Regions from separate parts of the Galactobacillus timonensis genome, predicted to be linked through region 1. Evidence: a T-box and tRNA genes for the amino acid it is inferred to sense, from the RefSeq annotation. Region 1 holds a T-box; the other regions hold tRNA genes.
The links. The T-box of region 1 lies ahead of thrS (threonine--tRNA ligase). A T-box ahead of a tRNA ligase gene usually reads a tRNA of that ligase, here a tRNA-Thr.
Positions count from the first base shown of each region.

Region 2: it encodes a tRNA-Thr, which carries the amino acid that the T-box ahead of thrS (threonine--tRNA ligase) is inferred to sense. The anticodon was not compared.
Region 3: it encodes a tRNA-Thr, which carries the amino acid that the T-box ahead of thrS (threonine--tRNA ligase) is inferred to sense. The anticodon was not compared.

Region 1 is NZ_LT964739.1:2,095,771-2,103,819, forward strand. Features, by position in the region: gene glpK (glycerol kinase GlpK) at 1-1,449, shown strand, start outside; T-box leader at 1,501-1,707, shown strand; gene thrS (threonine--tRNA ligase) at 1,754-3,535, shown strand; gene C1714_RS09960 (carbohydrate kinase family protein) at 3,638-4,606, shown strand; gene C1714_RS09965 (alpha-amylase family glycosyl hydrolase) at 4,613-6,496, shown strand; gene C1714_RS09970 (HAD family hydrolase) at 6,493-7,317, shown strand; gene C1714_RS09975 (PTS sucrose transporter subunit IIABC) at 7,340-8,049, shown strand, end outside.
Region 2 is NZ_LT964739.1:10,265-18,313, forward strand. Features, by position in the region: gene C1714_RS00095 (response regulator transcription factor) at 1-257, opposite strand, end outside; gene glmM (phosphoglucosamine mutase) at 323-1,672, opposite strand; gene C1714_RS00105 (CdaR family protein) at 1,665-3,086, opposite strand; gene cdaA (diadenylate cyclase CdaA) at 3,083-4,735, opposite strand; tRNA gene C1714_RS00115 (tRNA-Thr) at 4,852-4,925, opposite strand; gene C1714_RS00120 (Maf family protein) at 4,963-5,529, opposite strand; gene C1714_RS00125 (nucleotidyltransferase family protein) at 5,615-6,526, shown strand; gene C1714_RS00130 (sensor domain-containing diguanylate cyclase) at 6,684-7,589, shown strand; gene C1714_RS00135 (hypothetical protein) at 7,629-7,874, opposite strand.
Region 3 is NZ_LT964739.1:888,503-896,551, forward strand. Features, by position in the region: gene C1714_RS04175 (phosphoketolase family protein) at 1-548, shown strand, start outside; gene C1714_RS04180 (hypothetical protein) at 644-1,168, shown strand; gene C1714_RS04185 (alanyl-tRNA editing protein) at 1,173-2,348, shown strand; gene C1714_RS04190 (serine hydrolase family protein) at 2,399-3,409, shown strand; gene C1714_RS04195 (hypothetical protein) at 3,424-4,104, shown strand; gene nagA (N-acetylglucosamine-6-phosphate deacetylase) at 4,165-5,286, shown strand; gene C1714_RS04205 (ChbG/HpnK family deacetylase) at 5,283-6,104, shown strand; gene C1714_RS14215 (EFR1 family ferrodoxin) at 6,188-6,406, shown strand; tRNA gene C1714_RS04210 (tRNA-Thr) at 6,481-6,556, opposite strand; gene C1714_RS04215 (ECF transporter S component) at 6,610-7,140, shown strand; gene C1714_RS04220 (CPBP family intramembrane metalloprotease) at 7,098-7,817, opposite strand.

The sequences.
Region 1 (8,049 bases):
GCGATTCTGTTTAATCATGACAGTGAACCGATCGCTATGGCCCAGCGCGAGTTCACGCAGCACTTTCCGCAGCCCGGATGGGTGGAACACGATGCCAATGAAATCTGGATGTCTGTTCTCTCCGTCATGGCGTCCTGTCTGCAGCAGGCAGGCATTCAGCCCCAGCAGGTAGCAGGCATCGGCATCACCAATCAGCGTGAGACGACCGTCGTCTGGAACAGAACGACCGGTCTTCCGATTGCCAATGCCATCGTCTGGCAGTCCAGACAGACGGCCGAGATCTGTGATCAGCTGATCCGTGAGGGCTATGATGATCTGGTTCGTTCGCGGACGGGTCTGCGCATTGATCCGTATTTCTCGGCGACAAAGGTGCGCTGGATTCTGGATCATACGCCCAACGGGCAGAAGATGGCTGAAGACGGGGAACTGCTGGCCGGCACGATCGATAGCTGGCTCATCTGGTGTCTGAGCGGCAATCAGGTTCATGCGACGGATTACTCCAACGCCAGCCGTACCATGCTTTACAACATCTATGAAAAGAAATGGGATCCCGATCTTTGTGCAATGCTCAATATTCCCATGAAGATGCTGCCGGAAGTGAAGGACAGCTCTGGGATCTTTGCCTATACGGCGCCCTATCATTTCTTCGGACAGCAGGTTCCGATTTCCGGTGTTGCCGGCGATCAACAGGCAGCTCTCTTCGGGCAGAACTGCTTCCAGGAAGGGGATGTCAAGAATACGTATGGCACTGGGTGCTTCCTGGTCATGAACACAGGTGAGAAACCCCATGTTTCGGAACATGGTCTCTTGACGACAATTGCCTGGGGCTATCAGGGTAAGGTTTCCTATGCCCTGGAAGGATCGGTGTTCGTTGCCGGTTCCGCGATTCAGTGGCTGCGGGATCAGATGTCCTTCTTCCCGAAGTCTTCCGATTCTGAGGCGCTTGCCGAAAGTGCATCGCCGGACAGCGGCGTCATGATGGTTCCGGCATTTGTCGGTCTTGGTGCGCCATATTGGGATGATGCCTGCCGCGGAGCGATTCTCGGCATTACCCGTGGCACCACAAAGGCCGATATAACACGGGCCACCTTGAATTCGCTTGCCTATCAGACGCGTGATGTTCTGCAGGCGATGGAAGATGACTCCCATCGCCGGATCGCTCATCTCAAGGTGGATGGCGGGGCGAGCGCCAATGATTATCTGATGCAGTTTCAAAGTGATCTGCTGCAGACACAGGTTGAGCGGCCGAAGGTTCTGGAAACGACGGCACTTGGCGCGGCGCATCTGGCCGGCCTTGGGGTCGGATTCTGGAAAGGCCTGGATGAGTTCAGTTCCTCGACCGGCTGTATCTGGAATCCGAAGATGGATCAAGAAACGGCGGATCATTTCTACGGGCGATGGCAGAAGGCTGTGGCGGCCGTACGCATGTTCCCGGCGGAAAAAGAGTGACGATGGTCTTCGGCATTTGAATTATTCCATCACAGCGTTATAATAACGGCGTCAAAGGCAATGAACGGGACAAGGTATCCGTTGTTTCCTCTTAAGAGAGAATCCGGCCGGTGCAAGGATTCGGGGAAGATGGAATGCTACTACCCGGGAGCTGTTTCCGAAAGGAATACCGCTGGACCGCGTTACAGTCATTGAGAGTCTGTGCTTTTTCTCTGCACAGGAAACAAGGTGGTACCGCGCTGATGAGGCGTCCTTCGAGAGGTCGGGGGACGCCTTTTATGTCCCTGAAGGAGAATGAAACAGGATGATTAATTTCAAGGAAGACGAGAATCTGAGCGTTCTCAACCACAGCTGTGCCCATCTGATGGCACAGGCTGTCAAGCATCTGTACCCGCAGGCAAAGTTCTGGGTCGGTCCGGTCGTGGAAGAGGGATTCTACTACGATATGGATCTTGGCGATGTGACGCTGACGGATGAGGATCTGCCGAAGATCGAAAAGGAAATGAAGAAGTGCGCCAAGGCGGACAAGCTCATTGTCCGTCATGAGGTGACAAAGGAAGAAGCCCAGGAGATGTTCAAGGACGATCCTTACAAGGAGGATCTGATCAGCCGCATGGAACCGGGTCAGACGATCACGACCTATACGCAGGGCGACTATACGGATCTCTGCCGCGGTCCGCACGTGAAGAGCACGAAACAGTGCCGCTACTTCAAGCTTCTCAAGCATTCCGGAGCCTATTGGAAGGGTGACAAGAACAACAAGGTTCTGCAGCGTGTCTACGGCGTCTGCTTCCCGAGTGAAGAGGAGCTGGATGACTATCTGAAGCAGCTGGAAGAGATGAAGGAGCGTGACCACCGGAAACTGGGCAAGGACATGCAGATGTTCATGTTCTCGGATACGGTCGGTGCCGGTCTTCCGATGTGGCTGCCGAACGGCTTCACGGTCCGCCGCCTGTTGTCGGACTACATCATGGACAAGGAACTGGAGCAGGGCTACATCCATGTCAAGACCCCGTCCGTCGCTTCGACGAAGCTGTATAAGATTTCCGGACATCTGGCACATTACAAGAACGATATGTTCCCGGTTATGGAGCGGGATGGAGAAGATTTCGTCCTGCGCCCGATGAACTGCCCGGAACATATGATCATCTACAAGTCGACGCTGCATTCCTATCGTGATCTGCCGGTACGCATTGCTGAGGTTGCCGATGATTTCCGCTTTGAGGCATCCGGTGCCCTGACGGGTGTTGAGCGTGCCCGTGCCTTTACGCAGAACGATTCCCATATCTTCTGCCGTCCGGACCAGATCGCATCTGAAATCAAGGACGTTACGAAGCTGATTCTTGATGTGTATAAGGATTTTGACTTCAAGGATTATTCCTTCCGTCTGTCCCTGCGCGACAAGAACAATACGGACAAGTACTTCGGCAACGATGAACTGTGGGAGAAGAGTGAAGCAGAGCTTCGTGAAGTGCTCAAGGAAATGGGTGTACCGTACTATGAAGCCGAAGGCGAAGCTGCCTTCTACGGTCCGAAGATCGATGTTCAGGTCCGCTCGGTACTTGGCCACGATGTTACGCTGTCCACGATTCAGCTGGACTATCAGCTTCCGGAACGCTTTGAGCTGGAATATGTAGACAAGGATGGTCAGAAGAAGCGTCCGGTCGTCATTCACCGTGCGATTCTCGGTTCCCTGGACCGCTTCATTGCCTTCCTGCTGGAAGAGACGAAGGGCAATCTGCCGCTGTGGCTTGCGCCGACGCAGGCTGTCATCATTCCGGTTGGACCGGATAATGATGCCCATCTTGCCTATGCAAAGAAGGTTGCGGACCTTCTCCATCAGCACCATATCCGTGCAAAGGTTGACAGCCGCAACGAGAAGCTCGGTTACCGTGTCCGTGAGGCACAGATGTCCAAGACTCCGGTTGAGCTTGTTGTAGGCGACGGTGAAGCCGCTGACAATTCCGTCACGGTTCGCCGCTACGGTTCCAAGGATGCGGTGAAGATGGGGCTGGATGAGTTCCTGAACTCGATGATGCAGGAGATCAATGCCAAGACCATTAACCGCGGCATGGAAGAAAAGTAAGAAAGAATCATGAATTTCAATCCCCGGTGAAGTGCCGGGGATTTTTCTGAACTAGAGGACTGAGCGCGGTATAATGAAAGCGCTTAAAAGGGGATATAACAAATGCCAAAAACAATCGATGTCACTGCTCTCGGCGAGCTTCTGATTGATTTCATACAAAGCGGTACTTCACCGCAGGGCAATCCGCTGTTTGAAGCCAACCCGGGCGGAGCACCGTGCAATGTGCTGGCGATGCTGGCGAAGCTGGGCCATTCGACGGCGTTCATCGGCAAGGTGGGCGATGATGCCTTCGGCAGACAATTGAAGGATGCGATCGCAAAAGAAGGCATTTCCACGGCGGGACTGGTGATGGATGAAGCGGTACCGACGACGCTTTCGCTGGTCCATAAGCTGCCAAACGGGGATCGTGATTTTTCCTTCTATCGCAACCCGGGCGCGGATATGAATCTGAGGGCGGATGAGGTACGGCTGGATCTGATTGAGAATGCGCGCATCTTCCACTTCGGAACCTTATCGATGACACATCCGGGTGTCTATGACGCGACGCGCAGGGCAATTGAGGCTGCGGAAGCTTCCGGCTGCGTGCGTTCCTTTGACCCCAATCTTCGTCCGCCGCTGTGGCCTTCGTTGGATGCGGCACATGAGGCGGTTGACTTTGGCCTGCATCATTGCGATGTTCTCAAGATTTCGGATAACGAAATCCAGTGGTTTACCGGCAAACAGGACTACGAAGAAGGCATTTCGATTCTGCAGAATACCTATTCCATTCCGCTGATTACGCTTTCCATGGGGGCCGTCGGCAGCCGTGCCTATTACGGCAGCGTAAAGGTGGAAGTTCCAGCCTTTCTGCAGAAGAAAACGATCGAGACAACGGGCGCCGGTGATACGTTTGGTGCCTGTGTTCTGCATGGTGTTTTGACCTATGGTCTGAACAATCTTGATGAGGCGAAGCTGATTTCGATTCTGACCTTTGCCAATGCCGCGGCTTCCATTGTTACAACCCGCAAGGGTGCTCTTGCCGTGATGCCGACAGAGGAAGAAGTGAACGAACTGATTGGCGAAAGAAGGTGAGAAGCCATGAAGATGAAACCGGAATGGGATAAGGAGTTTACCGACCGCCTGCGTCCTGTCGAAGATGAGATGCACTGGCTCTACAACGAGCTCTATAACGATGATCATGCCTACGATTACTTTTTGACGATGCTGTGGAACAGTTATCAGGCGCGCTCGAAAGATCTGAGGGCATGGGACCGTAAGCGCATCAAAGCGGGGGACTGGTACAAGTCTTCGAAGATGCTCGGCATGTGCCTGTATACTGATTGCTTTGCAGGGACGATCAAGGGTGTTCAAAAACATCTGGACTACATTCAGGAATGCGGCTTCAACTATCTTCATCTGATGCCGCTGCTTGAATCGCCGAAGGGAAGAAGCGACGGGGGCTATGCGGTATCGGACTTCCGTAAAGTAGAGCCGGAGCTTGGCACGATGGAAGATCTTGCGAAGCTGAACCGTGCCTGCCATAAACGTGGAATTTCGGTATGTCTCGACTTTGTCATGAACCATACCAGTGAGGACCATATCTGGGCGAAGCGTGCAAAGGCGGGGGAAAAGGAATACCAGGACCGTTATTTCTTCTTTGATGACTGGACCATTCCCCGTGCCTTTGAAGAAACGGTTCCCCAGGTGTTTCCTACAACGGCCCCGGGCAACTTCACCTGGTGTCCGGAAGCCAACAAGGTCGTGATGACGACGTTCTATCCGTATCAGTGGGATCTGAACTACCGCAATCCGACCGTGTTCAATGACATGTGCGAAAACATGCTTTATCTCTGCAATCAGGGCGTGGATATCATCCGCCTTGATGCGGTGCCTTATATCTGGAAGACGCTCGGCACAAACTGCCGCAATCTTCCGCAGGTGCATACGCTGGTCAGGATCATGCATATCGCTTCCCAGATCGCTGCGCCGGGGACGCTGCTGCTGGGCGAAGTCGTCATGGAGCCGGATAAGGTTGTTCCCTACTTCGGCACGATTGAAAAGCCGGAGTGTCACATGCTCTATAACGTGACAACAATGGCAAGTACTTGGAACACGGTAGCGACGCGTGATGTACGGCTTCTGCAGCGGCAGATGAACGTGGTGTGCGGACTTCCGAAGCAGTATATGTTTCTGAACTATCTGCGCTGTCACGATGATATCGGCTGGGGGCTGGATTATGACTACCTGGCCCGCTTCGGCATTGAGCAGGTTGCCCATAAGAAGTATCTCAACTCCTTCCTGACGGGGAATTACTGGGGAAGCGATTCGAGAGGTGAGCTGTACAACGATGATCCGCGTCTGGGCGATGCGCGTCTTTGCGGGACGACGGCTTCGCTTTGCGGAACGGAAGCCGCTGTCTATGAGAAGAATGATTTCAAGCTGAAGGCTTCGATTGATCTTGATGTGATGCTGCATGCGTTCCTTCTGACGCAGAGCGGCATTCCGGTGCTGTATTCCGGTGATGAAGTCGGTAAGCTCAATGACTATTCCTATCATCAGGATCCGTTGAAAAAGGACGATTCGCGCTATCTGCACCGCGGAAAATTCGACTGGAATCTGGCGGAGATGCGCAAGGATCCTTCGACGCGGCAGGGGATGCTGTTTGAGCGTCTCATGAAGCTGATTGCGATCCGCAAGGAACATCCGCTGTTTGATGCGTCGGCTGATACCTGGGTGCTGCAGACGAACAATGACTGCGTGCTTGGATTGGGCCGTTATTACGAGGGTGAAAAGCTGCTGGCGCTGTTCAACTTCTCGGAGAATGATCAGACGGCATGGATCAATGAAGGTGAGACCTATACGGATCTGATCAGTGGTGAAACGATGGATGCAAAGGCGGTTGCCCTTGGTCCGCATTCCTTCCGCTGGCTGTATCTGAACTACAATGATCCGAAGTTTTCCGGGGAGAAGGAGGAGGCATGAAACTGATCTTCCTCGATATTGACGGGACACTGGTTCCCGCCGGTACCAATGTTCCTCCGGATTCTGCGCTGGCTGCGATTCGCGGTGCGCAGGCGGCCGGCAATCGGGTGTTTCTATGTACGGGGCGCAACTATGCGATGCTGAAGCCGTTGCTGGTGTATGGCTTTGACGGGATGGTGGCTTCGGCCGGCGGGTATGTGATGGCGGGGGATGAGGTTCTTTATGATCAACCGATGCCTGCTGAAGACTATCAGGAAACAGTTTCGTTATTACACAAAAACGGAGTCTTCTGCACGGTTGAGACGAAGAATACGACCTATGGCGATGAGAATCTTTCGGATTTTCTGAGTACGGCAAAAGGGGATAACTCTGAAATTGAGCGGTGGCGGCGTGCCTTGAAGGATCAGCTTGATATCCGTCCGCTGTCGCAATATCAGCAGGAGCCGGTTTACAAGGTTGTGATCATGTGTCAGAACATGGAACAGCTGAAGGAGCCGATGGCGAAGCTTTCGGACCGCTATGAATTTGTGGTTCAGGAAGTTGCTGCCCATGGCGGCTGCATCAATGGTGAGCTGATCAGCCGGGCGTTTGACAAGGGGCGTGGCGTACAACGGATGATGGAGCATTTCCACGTTACGAAGGAAGATACCTACGGCTTTGGCGATTCAATGAATGATCTGGCGATGGTGAAAGCCGTCGGCACTTCGGTCTGCATGGCAAACGGTGCAAAGACGCTTATGAAGCAATGCACACTGACGGTTCCATCTGTTGATGAAGATGGACTTGCGTTTGGCTTCAAACAGCTTGGGCTGTTGAAATAATTTAAGGAGAAGGGGATTTTGTATGGCATTGGATTATCGCAAGTGTGCTGAAGAGATCTTTTCACATCTCGGGGGCAAAGACAACATTGCGTCCGCCGCTCATTGTGCAACGCGCCTGCGGCTGGTCATCGTTGACAATTCCAAGGTCGATGAAAACGCGATCGAGAATGTTGACGGTGTCAAGGGCGTATTCGAATCAAACGGTCAGCTGCAGATCATCATCGGCACCGGCACCGTAAACAAGGTTTACGATGAGTTCCTTGCCATTACCGGTCTGAGTGCGGCTACAAAGGAAGAGGCGAAGGCGGCGGCTGCCAAGCAGATGCCGGTCTGGAAACAGGTGCTCAAAGCACTTGGCGATGTATTTGTTCCGATTCTGCCGGCGATCGTTGCTTCAGGTCTGATGATGGGCCTTGTGGAGGCTCTCGGTAAGGCGATTCCGGGCTTCTCGGCTACAGACTGGTACAGCTTCCTCGATATGGTCGCCAATACGGCATTTGCGTATCTTCCGGTGCTGGTTGCGATTTCGGCTGCCAAGGTCTTCGGGGGCAACGTCTATCTGGGTGCAGTCATCGGCCTGTTGATGATTCACTCGAATCTGATCAATGCATGGGCTGTCGCCAGCTATGAGGGTACGATTCCGGTCTGGCATCTATTGGGCTTCAGCGTACGTCAGGTCGGCTATCAGGGACACGTCATACCGGTCATCATAGCGGTATGGCTCATGTGCAG
Region 2 (8,049 bases), 2.1 Mb from region 1:
TCCTTGTCACGCGCCGACATGAAGATCACCGGAAGCGAAGGATACAGCTGACGGATCTCTTCAATCAGATCGAAGCCGCTCTTATCCCCCAGCATGATATCGAGGATCCACAGCGAAACATCACTGTCACCCGTATGCTGCTGCGCCTCATCAAACGTCAGATAGGACCGCACCTCATAGCCTTCTTTTTCCAGATACCGCTTGACCAGCTCATTGAGATCCTTTTCATCCTCAACAATGCAGATGACACGTTTCATACGGTCCCTCCTTCCCTCATTTCACCAAATCGCAAAAAGGCAGAACTGCGTCTGCCTTTCCAGTTTTAACGCGTCGTACCGTACTTGCGGCGCACAATGTCCGCCACAAAATCAACCTGTTCCTGACAGATGGCATCGGTCTGCGCCTCAGCCATGACACGTACCAGCGGCTCCGTCCCCGAAGCGCGAACCAGCACGCGGCCATTGCCCTTGAGCGTCGTATCGACCTTTTCCACTGCCGCAAGCACCTCCGGATCCTTCATCGCTGCCTCTTTGTCCGTTACCGGAACATTGACCAGCACCTGCGGATAAATCACCAGACCTTCGCACAGCTCATCGATCGTCTTCCCGGTTTCACGCATGATCTTCGTAATCATCAGCGCCGTCACCAGACCATCGCCCGTCGTCTCCACTTGGGAGAAAATGATGTGACCGCTCTGCTCGCCGCCGATCACAAAGCCGCCCTTGCACATGCAGTCATACACATACTTGTCGCCAACCTGGGTTTTCTGAACCTCAATGCCATTGGCTTCCATCGCCTTCCACAGGCCGAGGTTCGCCATCACCGTCGTAACGATGGTATTGTTGTTCAGCATCCCGTGATCCTTGAGATAGCGGCCGGCAATGTAAAGCACATAGTCACCATCCACAAGTTCACCATCCGGACGCACAAGAATCTGGCGATCCGCATCTCCATCGAAGGTCAGACCAAGATCGAACCTGCCCTGATTTGCCTTCATGAATTCCTGGAAATCCGCCGGATGCGTCGAACCGCAGCGGTTATTGATATTGATGCCGTTGGGCTCATGGTTATGAACCGTCACATCCGCCCCGAGATCCTTGAACACACGCTCTGCCGTAAAGGAAGAGGAACCGTTGGCACAATCCATCGCCACCCGGAAGCCCTTCAGATCCATCGCAAACATCTTCTCGACGGCCGCAATGTAATGCTCCACACCTTCGGGATAGGAGAATATCTTCCCGATCTCATCGTTTATTTTATAGGTCATCTGATAACGGCCATCGATGCAGTCCTCGATATGATCCTCGATCTCTGCCGGAATCTTAATACCCTCCTTGGAGAATACCTTGATGCCATTATCGAAGTACGGATTGTGCGAAGCCGAAATCATCGCCCCACAGGCAAAGTCCTCATGAACTGTCAGCCAGCAGATCATCGGCGTCGGACCATATCCCGTCAGATAGGCGTCACAGCCCTCGCTGGCGATACCGGCGGCTAGTGCCGCTTCCAGCATGTCGGACGAAAGACGCGTGTCCTTGCCGATCACAATCTTCTTCTTTCCTTCGCGGGAAAAATACTCACCCAGACTGCGCCCCACAAGGAATGCACGGTCCGCCGTCAGGCCTTCATTTGCACGGCCCCGGATTCCATCCGTTCCAAAATACTTACCCATTGTTTACATCCGCTCCTTCTTCACTGCCTGTATTGTCATTCGTCTCGCCCAGCACATTGAGCGTATACGTTGACTCCGTCAGAGAGTACCTTACCAGGCCGCCTTCCGGCTGCTCGATTTCCAGCGGAAAGTCCTGGACTCCCGGCACCGCATTCTGCATATCCACATACACATCAATGTCACTTGCCGTAATGGAATCAATGTTTTCCTGCGTACCGAAGACAACCACCGATGTCGTCGTCTTATCAACCGCAGACGCCTTGTAGTTGTTTACATTGTTGCGGTAGTTGATATTGACGCCGTCAATCGTCTTACTGACACCTTCGCCAAGCGTCACATTCATCGTAATCTGATTGATGCTCGAAGAGGTAACGCCGCTGGGCAGCGTAATCGGCCTCATGATCGTCGTATCCTTGGTGATCGATGAAGCATTCAGCGAAACAACAACCTTGTCAATCTGTCCCAGAACCGCTTCCGAACCATAGATGGTCACCGACTGCTGATCCGTCGTAATGGAAGCGATGGCCATGCCGTCCGGAACCTCACCTGTAACTTCCACTTCAATCGGAACCGTCTTATTCGGCGACGTGACCGGAACCGTAACCGATACAGTACCCGGCACAATGTCCGCCGTCACCGGCTGACCGTTGACATCATAGGCCACAAGCTTCGCCTCCTGCGTAAAGTCAGCAGTCTGGCCCGACACATCAATCAGTGCCTTGATGAACGCAATGGAATCGAGCGTATCCTTGGCCGCCCGGACATTGACCTTGGTGTACTCAAACTGCGGCGTACCCAGAGAATAGATGCTGTCCATCTTGTCCCGGTTGATGAAGTCATAGGACACATCAAACTGCCGCGTCGTCTTCTTCTTCAGCGTCAGAATGACATTGGAAGGATCGATCTTGACGGAAACGGAGCTGCCGAACCCCTGGGCCTCCAGCTTCACTTCATGCGTCCCCTCGGTCAAACCTTCCAGATCTGCCACCACAACACCGCCGCTGGCGGCTGCCGCCGTAACGGAAGACGCATCACCCGTAATGGTGATGTCCGCCGTCGCCGGAAGACCATCCAGCTCAAAGATGTCGCTGTTGTAGTTTGCCGTAACAGTGACCGCATTCAGACTGCGTGCCTGCTGCAGCGTCGTTGTATGCAGAGACGAATTGGTATTGTAATTGACGATCAGATAAAGAACGATCGCCAGAATCAAAGACACCAGACGCGTATAGCGCGGATTGAACAGCGTCTTGTCCAACAGGGTTGAAAACCACCGGAAAATGCGGATCAGGCCATTGGAAACAGTCTGATATGTACGATCCATGCGCTTGGATTGTGAGGCTATCCTGTTGGCAAGTTCCGTCTTGTTCGCATCGCCACGGTTATCCGTGCGCTGCTTCTTCTCGGGCTCACTCATTTTTCGTCTCCTTTCGTTTTGTCAGAATCATCGGAGACGGAGGAAAGGCCATCGATCATCGTCATCGTCTTATCAAGATCTTCCTTGAAACCGACAAGCTTCGAAAGATCCACGCCATCCGTATCAAAGCCATCCTGCGCCTTTTTTGCAGGCTTGGTTTCCTCAGGCTTCTTTTCTTCTTCGCGTACCGTCTTGCGGCCGGTCAGCCGATCCAGCGCCTCCTGGCGCGCACGGCGTACATCCTCCGCCGTCATCGGCCTCACGGGAGCCACCGTTTCTTCAGCTGCGGCAGCCTGTTCCTGACGCGCTGTTTCTTCCGCTTCCGCTTTGGCCTTCGCTTCTGCCTCAGCCTTTGCTTTAGCCTCGGCCTCTGCCTTTGCCCTGGCTTCGGCAGCCGCCTTGCGGGCACGTTCTTCTTCCGCCACCTTTGCTTCGGCCTCGACACGCTGTTTCGCCTCTTCCTTCAGGCGCTGCTGGCGTTCTTCTTCTTCCTTGCGTTCCTGTTCAAAGCGGCGCACCTGAGCATTATCCGGGTAGCTCGGCTTTGGACGCTTCTTCTTATGCGGCAGCTTGATTTCCGAAGCTTCCTGCTCAAGCTCCTCGATCTTTTCTGTTTCCTGCCCCTCAGGCACAACAACCTCTTCCGCCTGAATCCGGCCGGAAGGTGCCGTTTCTTCATCCTGATGACGAACAGCAAGCTTCTTCAGAAGGCCGGTATTGCCGGACGTCTTCTGTTCATCACTGCCATCCTTCCTGGCAGCCGGCTTGACCGTCTTGACAGGCTTTTCATCCTCAATGATGACATCACGGGGACGGGCATCTTCCTGTGCCGCCTTCCGTGTCGAACGGTTCGAAGTAACTTCTGTCTCCGTTCCGCAGATGACACGCAGCAGATGATTGCGCAGCTGCGTCTTGTTTACGGTTGTAAGAACACCGCCTTCCGCAATGGACACGGCACCGGTTTCTTCCGAGACGACGATCGTCACAGCATCCGTAATCTCCGAGATACCGATCGCCGCCCGGTGGCGGGCACCATAGCGGTTCGGCAGATCAAGATTCGTCGGCGGGAAGTAGGCACTTGCACAGGCGATCTTGTCACCCTGGATGATGACGGCGCCATCATGGAGAGGTGTTGATGTCACAAAGATCGATGTCAGCAGCTCAGCCGAAACATCCGAGTTCAGCGGCGTACCGGTCGCAATGAAATCATCCAGCGAATGACTCTGCTCAATGCAGATGAGGGCACCCGTCTGATCCTGCGACAGCAGCATCGTCGCCGTCACGATCTGATCCACAAGATTTTCCTTCTCATCGCCGGTCAGCGTACTGATGCGGGAGAGTACGTTGGACTTGCCAAGACCTTCAAGCAGGCCGCGGATCTCCTCCTGGAAAATGATGATGACAGCCAGGAAGCCCCAGTTGACAAAGATATCGGCAAAATGCTCCAGCGTACGCATGCCGAGAAAGCGGGCAGCCCAGTCAACCACAAGGACGATGAGAATGCCCTTGAAGATCTGAACCGTCTTGCGCGATTTGCGGATCAGCTGAATTGCATAATATAAAAGGAACCACATGGCCAGAATATCCAGGAACATCACCGTGATGGCCCTTACATTTTCCATGGTCAGCGTAAAGTTATAGTTGGACAAGGCTGATTCTCCCTTCGTCGAATCATTATACCATTACACACCCACCACAATGCCAGCCCTACGGCAAGAGCGGATCAAAAAAAAAGACCGCATATGCGGTCAACACTTTCAGATCATGGTGCCGGATGGCAGAGTTGAACTGCCGGCTGACCCTTACCAAGGGCCTGTATTACCGTTATACTAATCCGGCGACAGCGAATACATCATACCCAATACAACCGCAGGATTCAATATAATTCTCGATTTTTCAGCTCCTCATACACCAGATGAACCGGCAGACCGACGATGCTGTAATAATCTCCTTCAATGCCTGTAATGTAGCACGATGCCTTCCCCTGGATGGCATAGGAACCCGCTTTTCCAAACGGTTCCCCGCAGGTAACATAGGCGTCGATCTCTTCCTCACTCATCGGACCGAAGGTGACATAGGCCGTTGATACGGTACTGTAACGGCGCCGGTTTGACAGCAGACACAGCCCCGTAATCACTTCGTGACGGTGATCACTGAGCATGCCAAGCATGCGGCGCGCATCATGAGCATCTTTCGGCTTTCCAAGCACTTCGCCCTGACAGTATACAACGGTATCGGAGCCAAGGATCATGGCATCGGGATGACGTCTCAAAACCGCATCCGCCTTGCGGAACGCAAGCCGCTGGATTTCCTCCTCCACCGGAAGACTGAGATCAATCGTCTCATCGATATCAGCGGGATCAATCGTAAAGGAGATTCCGGTTTTCTGCAGCAGTTCCTGACGGCGTGGCGAACTGCTGGCAAGGATCAAGGGTTTCGCCATGCCCCTATTCTAACAAGATTGAATCCATGTAAGCGTGTATAATTGTTGCAGAAGTGAATTTAAAGAAGAAAGAGGATAAGAACATATGAGCATAAAACCAACTCTGGTCATTCTTGCAGCAGGCATGGGCAGCCGTTACGGCGGCATGAAGCAGATCGACGGCGTCGGCAGCCATGGCGAACCGATCATCGAATTTTCCATCTATGATGCTTACAAGGCCGGCTTCCGCAAGGTTGTTCTGATCATCAAACGCGAACATGAGGAGCTGTTCCGCAAAGCACTGACGGACCGCGTCACCAACGGCGGAATGGAAGTGGACTTCGCCTACCAGGACATGAACAATATTCCGGAAGGCTTCAGCGTACCGGAAGGCCGCGTCAAGCCCTGGGGTACAACGCACGCCCTTCTTGCATGCAAAGGCATTGTCAATGAGCCCTTTGCCATCATCAACGCCGATGACTTCTACGGCCGCAATGCCTATGAAGTCATCTACAGGTATCTGACCACGGAAGTAGCCGATGATAATTACGCAATGGTCGGCTTCAAGTGCCTCAACACACTGACGGCCAACGGCACCGTGACCCGCGGCCTCTGCCAGCAGAAGGACGGCTGCCTGAGTGCCATTCAGGAGATTCAGAAGATCGCTCTGAAGGACGGTCACGCCATCTATGAAGACAATGGCGAATGGAAGCCGATCGCAGACGACGCTCTGGTATCGATGAACTTCTGGGGCTTTACACCGAAGATCTTCGATGAGATGGAGCCGCTGTTCAAGGACTTCCTTGCCGCTAACATTGAGAAGAATCCGCTCAAGTGCGAACATGTCATTCCGACCGGCATCGGAACCCTCGTCTCGGAAGGAAAGATCAAGGTTCATATGCTCAGCTCCAGTGACAAGTGGTTCGGCGTCACCTACAAGGAAGATAAGCCCGAAGTCGTTGCCCGCATTCAGGCGCTCAAGGACAACGGCACCTATCCGGATGTTCTCTGGAAGTAACCGGAACATTTTTCATCAACCAGAAAAGCTGAAAAGCAGGCTGAAGGAAACTACAGCCTGCTTTCTTCATCCCCAAAACGAAAAAAACGTCATGCAGAAAACGTATCATTTTCCTCAGAAGCGCTTTACTAGAGGTATAAAGGCGAAACCTCTGAAGTTGAGCTCAGAACTGAAGCAGATCCTGGACAATTCCATAACCGGAGTCTACATCGCCGACCGCGAACGTCGAATCGTATACTGGAACGAATCGGCCAAACGCATCAGCGGCAGAAGCAGAGAGGAAATGGTCGGCAAATACTGTTTCGAAAGCGGGCTGGATCATATCGATCTCGAGGGACATCAGCTGTGCACCTCCCTATGCCCCTATCTCAAAACCTATCAGGATGGGCAGGAACGCTCCGAGAAAGTGTTCCTGCGCCACAAGAACGGCAGGCGTGTCCTGATCGAAACAAGATTCATCCCGGTCTTTGCTGAGAACCATCAGTTGGAATTTGTGATGGAAGAGTTCTGTGAAGTTGGTTCGCAGCACATCGATGATCAGATGGTCCGCCAGCTCAGCAACGTTGCCCATCATGATCAGCTGACCGGCATTGCCAACCGCCGTTTTCTTGACGATGCCCTTGCCTATCGCATCATCCTGCGGAAGAAGATGAACAAGCAGTTTGGCGTCCTCTTCATGGATGTGGACAACTTCAGTAAATTCAACAATACGTACGGCCACGAGGCCGGCGATCTTGTACTGAAGAAACTGACGCACATCCTCACCAGCATCAACCGGAAGAATGACATCTTCGGACGCTGGGGCGGCGAAGAATTCCTGGGGATCTATCCGATTCAGGATCCTTCCAACATCCGGACGATCGCAGAAAAATGTCTGAACGCCATCCGCAGTATGGATGTTGAATTTGAAGGCCTCCATCTCTCGGTGACCGCTTCCATCGGCATCACATGCATCCGGGAAAACGACACACCGGAATCCGTCACGCAGCGCGCCGACGCCCTGATGTACAAGTCCAAGCAGAACGGAAAAGACCGTTACACGTCTGATGAACCGGCAGCCTGAAAATGGGCCACCCTTTTTGGACAGCCCTGCCGATCACTGTTACTTGTTTTCAATCACCGATGGCTTCGCAGCTTCATAGGCGACTTCCACAGCTCCGATGAGATTGCCGTGTACATCCTTCAGCGACATCGTCGCACCGCTCAGCGCAAGATCCGTAATCTTTCCATCACCGTCGATGGTGACTTCTGCAGTAATGGTTCCTCCAAAGCCCTCATCCGTTCCTTTCAGAACCCTGGGTGCAGCCGAAGATACACCGCTGCATGCGGCAAGCGAAAAAGCGCCCAAAACGCCATCAGCATTCTAATCTTCTTCATCTATTCTCCACCCAGTGAATGAATGCGGTTAGGATGTTCGTCATTGTATTCATGATGTTTGACGTACTGCCGAAAGAATTGTCAGATTTTCCCAAAGGACACAACGAAAAAGAACTTCTGCCGATCATGAAGGAGAAGTTCTTTAT
Region 3 (8,049 bases), 1.2 Mb from region 1:
GCTGGGCTTCAACCGATATCGGCGAGGAGCCGGATGTTGTCATGGCATGTGCCGGCGATACGCCGACGCTGGAAGCTCTTGCGGCGACATCGATTCTGCATGAATATCTGCCGGAGGTGAAGGTTCGCTTCATCAACGTTGTGGATCTCTTCAAGCTGCAGCCGGCAAGCGAGCATCCGCACGGTCTGACAGATGCGGAATATGACATGTTATTTACGAAGGACAAGCCGATCGTGTTTGCGTTCCACGGCTATCCGACGCTGATTCATGAGCTGACCTACCGCCGCCATAACCGCGATCTCCATGTGCGCGGCTATAAGGAAGAGGGAACGATTACGACGCCGTTCGACATGCGTGTGCAGAACGACATTGACCGCTTCCATCTGGTTCAGGATGTTCTGCTGCGGCTGCCGAAGCTTGGCAATCGCGGAGCGTATCTGTATCAGCTGATGAATGATAAGCTGGTGGCTCATAAGCAGTACATTCAGGAGTACGGCCGCGATATGCCGGAGATTGAAGACTGGCAGTGGAAGCCGCTCCACGACTGATCGCATTAATGAATGGTTCCATGCCCGCAGGCGTAATGTTTGCGGGCATGATTTGTTTCTGAGACAAACAGGATGTTCCATCGTAAAATAGAGGAATGTATAAAGGGTTCAAAATTACGGCAGGCGTCCTGTTCATGGTTCAGTCTGCGCTCTATTTGATTGTTGTCATTCTTTCTTTTGGCACCTATGCCTTTCTTCCGGTGAATATTCTGCGCTTCCCGGATCTGCTTACGGCCTTTGCGCTGCTGATCTTCGGCATCGTATTACTGCGGACAGAAAAGAGAAAAACAATATCGAACTTCCTGCTTGTGATGGCGGTGCTGACGGCGTGGTATGCGTTTGCGGAATGGGCTGTTTACAGCCCTCTTTTGTGCGTTTTGTATCTGTTCAACAGTGCCGGCTACGTGCTTCTGAGTCTGCTGGTGCGGCGGCGCCGTCTTCAGCATCTGTGGCCGGTGGCACCGTTTCTGTTTCTGAATCAGCTGTATGATGTGCTGACGACGGGCTTTTTCGGGTGGCGGAATGCATGTTATTCGGTGGCGAGCATCTGCCTGCTGCTGGCGGTGGTTTTTCTGGCCGCATCCTGTGAATTCTACTGGTACGACCGCATGATGAGGTAATGACATGGACGAGATGAAGGAGTTGTTTTACCGCGATCCGTATGCGAAAGAGTTTGATGCGGAAGTTGTCCGCTGCGTGGAAAAGGACGGAAAATATCTTCTGCAGTTAAGTGACACCGCATTTTATCCGGAGGGCGGCGGTCAGCCATGCGACCATGGTACGATCGACGGCCTTTTTGTCAGTGATGTGCAGCGTGACAGGGATGGTGTGATCTGGCATACGGTCAGCGAGCCGGTTGCGGAGGGAAGCACTGTTCACGGGATCATTGACTGGAAACGGCGCTTCGACTTCATGCAGCAGCACTCCGGGGAACATCTGTTTTCCGGTTTTGTTCATCAGAAGTTCGGCTATGACAATGTCGGCTTCCATATGAACGAGAAACTGGTGATGATTGACTTTGACGGCCCGATGACGCTCGAGGAAGCAGAAGAGATTGAACAGCGGGTCAATGAGGCGGTCTGGGCAGATCTTCCCTCCCTGATTACCTTTCCTTCCAGGGAAGAACTGGATTCTCTTTCCTATCGCTCGAAGAAGGAGCTGACGGGGACGGTGCGGATCGTTACGTATCCGGGTGTCGATGTGTGTGCGTGCTGCGGTACGCATGTAGCACATACGGGTGAGATCGGCCCGGTACTGATGACGGGCTTTGAAAACTATAAGGGCGGTGTACGCATCTCTCTTTTGGCAGGAAATCGGGCGATTGCCTATATGCGTCAGCTGCGTCACAATGCGGCAATGATTTCGCGGCTGCTGTCGGTTCCGCCGCTTGAGACAGCGGAAGCTGCAGATAAGCTGCAGGCAGAGAATACGGCTCTTCACAACACGATCAGAGAGCTGTATCGTCTGCAGCTGGATGAGAAATACAGCAGAGTCGAAGAAAATGCGCCGCTGGTCCTCGACTTTGAGGAAGAAGGGGATCCGGTGGAGCTGCGGCGTTTCTGCAACCGTGCCGTCGAAGAGAAACGTGTCGGCGTCTGCGGCGCCTTTCTGAAGGAAGCCGACGGCTGGCGCTACATCCTGATCAGTCAGAGTGTCGATCTGCGTGCGAAGGCAAAGCAGCTAAACAGCGCTCTGAATGGCCGGGGCGGCGGAAGTGTGGATATGATCCAGGGCCGCTTCATGGCACAAGAGACGGAAATCGAGGACACTTTGAAGGCTTTGTTTACCAGTTTCAAGTGATTTATTCCCTGTTTGTGGTTTAATAGTTGCGTTTAGGTGGGGAGAACAGGGTGAAACAGGGAAGCGGCAGGGAAACAAAGCGTCTTTTGACCATTATTTTGGTGCTTTTATGTCTGCTGGTTTTGTGTCTGCTTGGAGCGAGATTTCTGCCCGGAGAAGAAAAGACAAAGCAGGATGCGGAAGCGTCTGTTTCCGGTTCCGCAACTATGGCGCCATCGCCGTCAGCGCTGAGCGAAGAGGAACCTGCAGCCACACCGACGGCGACGCCGAAGGCGGTAGATCTTTCATCGCTGGAAGGCACCGAAGAGATGCTGGATGCGATTCCGGAAGATACGGATACGATTACGGCTGTGGGCTATCAGGCGAATGCGTCGGTGCTTGCGGATCTTCAGAAGGCGGTTGATACGGTCGAGGACAATGGCTATGACGCGGGCTTTGTGCTCTATGATCTGCAGACGGGAAGGTCGCTGTCCTACAATGCGGATGAATATTTCTATTCGGCGTCTTCAATCAAGGCGTTCTATATCGCTTCGACGGCGGATACGGTTGAAGGTGCACTTGCCAGTGATGGTTCGAGCATGGAACAGGCGGTACGCAACAGTGACAATGATGCGTACCAGTATCTGATTGACAAGTATTCGTTTCCTCCGATCCGGGAATGGGTTGAACAGGCCGGGGCGGATCCGGCGATTGCAACAAAGATGTATCCGTACTATGGGGCGCGCCAGGTGGCGAAGCTCTGGGCGGTGAACTACTTCTGGTTCCTGAATGATCCCGAGGGAAGAAGCTGTGCCTCGTGGTATGAGACGCCGAATGCTTCGTCGCTGCGTCAGCTGGTGGCTGAAGGAACAATGACACGCACGAAGGCGGGCTGGATCTATTACGTCGGTGATACGGCGGAGGATACGTTCATTTCGACCAATGAGGGCGGCATCGTGTATGAGGATCATCCATTCATCATCGTTGCGATGACCAATGCGCCGGCGGACTTTACGCAGCTCACAACTTTGTTTACGCCGCTGCTTACGGCGCACGATGATATGATTTCGGATCTGAACTGAGGATAAACATAACAATGAAATTTACTGAAAACAGGAAAGTTGAAAATACGTACCGGGAAAATCCGGATCTTGATAAGGCTCTGCGCTATCGCGGCATGAATCTCTATGCGGATCAGAAGCCCTATGCACTGGTGCTGACGAAGGAAGACGGCAGTGTGTTCGGCGAGATTCCGGTGGACTTCTATTTTGATGCGGTTGCGATCCATGAGGATGTGCTCTATGTCGGTCTGCGGGATGGTGAGGTGCTGAAATGCAGTCTCGATCCGTGCAGGGTAGAGTCAAAGTTCTTCCTTTCGCTCGAAGTGTGGCAGTCGTTATTCGATCATGAGTCGATTATCGAAGGTACGCGCCAGGTCGTGAAGCGTCATGAGCTGGGACGCAAGGAGAATATGGCGATGGCCAACATTCTCAATGACCATTGTTTTGAAAGTGCGGTGACGCGGATCGCCGGCAATGGAGATCTGCTTGCGATCGGTGATGTGTTTGGAAGGGTCGCTGTATTTTCGATCGACGATCTGAAACAGACGGTTGATTTCGGCAGTGTTGGCGGAGCGGTCATTGATCTTTCCTGGAAGGACGATCATTCGCTGTCCGTTACATGGGTGGCTCAGAAAGGCGCGGCCGATCCGTTTGTGCTGACACAGGTTCCGGATGCGTATACAGATGATTGTTCACTTGCGATGGTGAAGAACTGAGGCGGAGGAGACTCCGCTTTTTCATTACAATGAATGGAGACAGCAGAAAGGAACATGCATATGATCATTCAAAGCAGAAATGTATGGCTTCATGAGCAGCTCGTTCCGGCAGAAATTGAACTGGAAGATGGAACGGTCAAGGGGATCCATGACTATGGATCCGCTTCGGCAGATGTAGATTACGAAGACAAATGGATCCTGCCGGGATTCATCGATATTCACACGCACGGTTGGAACAAGGCGGATGCGGGGCATCCGGATAAGGCAGCGATGAATCGCTGGCGGCGGCACATGCCGGCAGAAGGTGTAACGTCGTTTCTGGCGACGACGGCGACACAGAGCCGTACAGAAAATGAGGCGGCGTTTGCGGTGCTTGGCGATGTGATCGATACGCAGAAGAAGGGGGAAGGTGCAGAGATTCTCGGCATCCATGTGGAGGGCAACTACATTTCCTTTACGTGCCGCGGGGCGCAGGATCCCTACAACATTGTGAAGCCGGATCCGGATGAGCTGCTTCATTACGATGAGCTGTCGCATCATCATATCTGTACCGTAATCTGTGCGCCTGAGTGTGAAGGTGCGGAACACTTTATCCCGGAAGTGACGGGTCACGGGATCCGGGTGGGTCTGGGTCACAGTGCAGCAGACTATGATACGGGCATGAAAGGTGTCGAATGGGGCGCGACATCGACGGTACATACAGGCAACGGGATGCTGCCGTTTCATCATCGCAGACCCGGCCTGTTCGGGGCGGCACTGTGCAATCCAGATCTGTATTGCGAAATCATCGGGGACGGTCACCATGTGGCGTTTCCGACGGCGCATATCATTGGAACGATGAAAGGGAAGGACCGGCTGATGCTGGTGACGGATTCATTGCCGCTGAAGGATGATCCTGCCTATGACTATATGTGCCATGATGGAGCCTACATGCTGGCAGACGGTACGCTGTGCGGTTCGCATCTCTATGTGAATCAGGGTGTCTATAATCTTCACCGCAGAGCGGATCTGCCGCTGGTTACGGCGATCAATGCGGCGACGATCAATCCGGCGCGCTATCTTGGCTTTGATAACCGTAAGGGGTCGATCGAGGAAGGCAAAGATGCGGATCTGGTGGTGACGGATCCGGATCTGAAAGTGTGTGCAACCTATTGTGCAGGTGTCCTGCAGGAGGATCAATGATGAAACTGCTGGTGCAGGGAGATGATTTTGGATTTACGCGGGGAACGACGTTCGGCGGCGTTGATTGCATTGATTTCGGTGTGCTGCGCAATACGGGACTGTTTGCCAACATGCCTTCGGCGAAGCTTGCGGTCAGCTATATGGCGGATCGTCCGCAGGTGTGCTTCGGTATCGATTTCAACATTGTGACCGGTCCTTCGGTCTCGGATCCTTCCAGTGTTCCGGACTTGGTGGATGAGAGCGGAGAGTTCATTCGCTCCAATGTGCGCATTCATGATCCCAGATGGCAGAGTGAAGCGGGACGCAGAGAAATGTTTCCTCTCGAACAGGTGCGGCGCGAACTGTGGGCGCAATACAACCGCTTCGTGGAGCTGACGGGAAAGAAGCCGGGCTATCTTCATGCGCATTCGATTTCGAGTGAGCCGTATGAGGAGACGATTCATGAGATCAGTGCGGCGACGGGTATTCCGTACAGCTTCGATGTGATTCAGAAGTTTCATATTGTCAGTGCCTGGGACAAGGTCGATCCGATGGCGGACAAGGCGTCGGGAAAGAAGGTGTTTGATCCGACGGCACAGTTGTCCAAGGATTCGTTCAGCATAAATGTGGCCGATGTGTCTGACTATCTGCTGAGCCATGAATATGCGATGGTGCTCGGGCATCCGGGTTATGTGGATGCGGATCTGATGGGACGTACGTCATTGTCGCTTGAACGTATGCGGGATGCGGAGATGATGATGTCGCAGCAGTTCAAGGACTGGATCCGGGATCATCATGTACAGCTGATTACGTACCGTGATCTAGTGGAGGAAGAATGATTCTGTATTTCAGTGCACAACAGCAAATACGTTGCCAAACGCATTGCGCAGGCGTGCTCGGAAGAATCTCTTTCGATCGTTGACTGCATGCGACAGAAGAATGCATCGGGTGGGGACTGTGTGCACGGAAATGCCCGGTTCAGGCCATTGCGATGCAGGACGGTCACCGGGTATGGGGCAAGGAGAAATGTGCGATGTGTCTCGGTTGTCTGCAGCGGTGTCCGAAGGCTGCCATTCAGTATGGAAACGGAGTTGCGACCGGAAAGCACGGGCAGTACCGCAATCCGCATGTGACGGTATAGGAGCAGCTGTTCCTGCCGCATTCAGGGAATAAAAAAACTTCTGCACGCAGGTGCGGAAGTACATGTTTCATAACTGGTGCCGACAATAGGAGTCGAACCTACGACCTACTCATTACGAATGAGTTGCTCTACCAACTGAGCTATGTCGGCGTTGACAGCGAATAAAGTATATACCAAACTCGTAGAAAAGGGAAACGAAATTTATGCACATGCGTTGGTGGAAGAAGACAGGTGCCATGCTGGGGCTTGGATTGTGCTATGCGGCGGCGGAGGCTTTTGGAAAGATTCCGGCGCCGTACTGGGAAATCAACCTTGGCATCTGCTATGGATTTTCTGCGGCAGGGGCGGCGTTGTTCGGCATTCCCGGGGGCTGCGTTTCGGCGCTGATTGGAGAGATCGCTGGTGAGCTGTTTGGAAACGGTTCGCTGGAGCCGGCATTGATTCTTGCGTCCATGTGTTCGGGCCTGGCTGCCGGGGGAATGTACAGGAAGACCTCAGAGCCTGGTCCCTTCGGGAAAGAGAAGTGGAAGGCATTTATTCTTTGGACCTTGCTGGGACAAGCAGTCGGCTTTCTGGGGGTTTATGCGATCATTTCATCGGCGTCATTTGCGGAGTGTTTCTGGCGCTTTTTCTACAACAGTGTGTGTGCGTTGTTTGCGGGCGGTCTGATTCTGATGGCGCTGCAGGAGGGTCAGTCTTCTTCGTCCTCTTCCTCTTCTTCGAAGGCGCTTTGATAGAGGGAATAGATCAGGAAGCCGGATATCAGAAATGAGACTCCGGCCGCAATCAGAAGCGTATTCCCTTCGAGAAAGAGACTTGCAAAGGCCATGAGCAGGCCGCCATGGAAGGAAATATGGGTAAGGATGTTGAGGGCTGTGCTGTGCCAGCTTTCTTCAATGAACGTAAGCAGGGAGCCGAGAAAGACAGATAGGAGTGCTGCCTCACTGCCGGAGCGAAGATAGCAGTAAACGGAAAACGGAATGACGGAAAGCAGGATGCGGGTGAGGCTGTTTTTCCCGTTGCGTTCCAGTGATGAGCGGAAGATCAGTTCTTCTGCGATCGGCAGGGCGGCATAGATAATGATTGCTTCGAGAGGGTGGATGCCGTCAATGATGGTGAGAAAGGGATCTTCGAGGGTGACCTTCCATGTGGCAGGGACGCTGTCGATGCCCTCCAGCGCCATGGCAAGAGCTGCGGCATACGAAAAGGCTGCCGCAAAGGCCATAAGATAGATGCGGAACGTCGGCGGTTTGATGCCATGGTTTTTGAAGATGCTCCGGTCAAACAAGAGAAACAGGAAGATGACGGCCAGGGAACTGATCCCCGGGGCATAGGGGATGGATATGTGATGGGCAGCCAGCAGTAAGACGGTGGATGCGGCCGGCAGGATCCAGGATAGCCAATTCTTCATGGGTTTCATGATACTACAGACTGTTGCATATCAGTTCCCATTATCTTTACGTTTCTTGTAGAATAGTGGGGACTCGGGGAAGATAGGATAGAATCTATGAGCGAGACAGAAAACAAAAAGAAAAAAGCCGGTTTTGCACAGTGTTGCACTGATTGTATAATCTGAATGATCCGTGAGGATCTAGAAAGATTATTTTCAGGCAGGCAGCTGTGCAATCGTGCGTGGTGGCCAG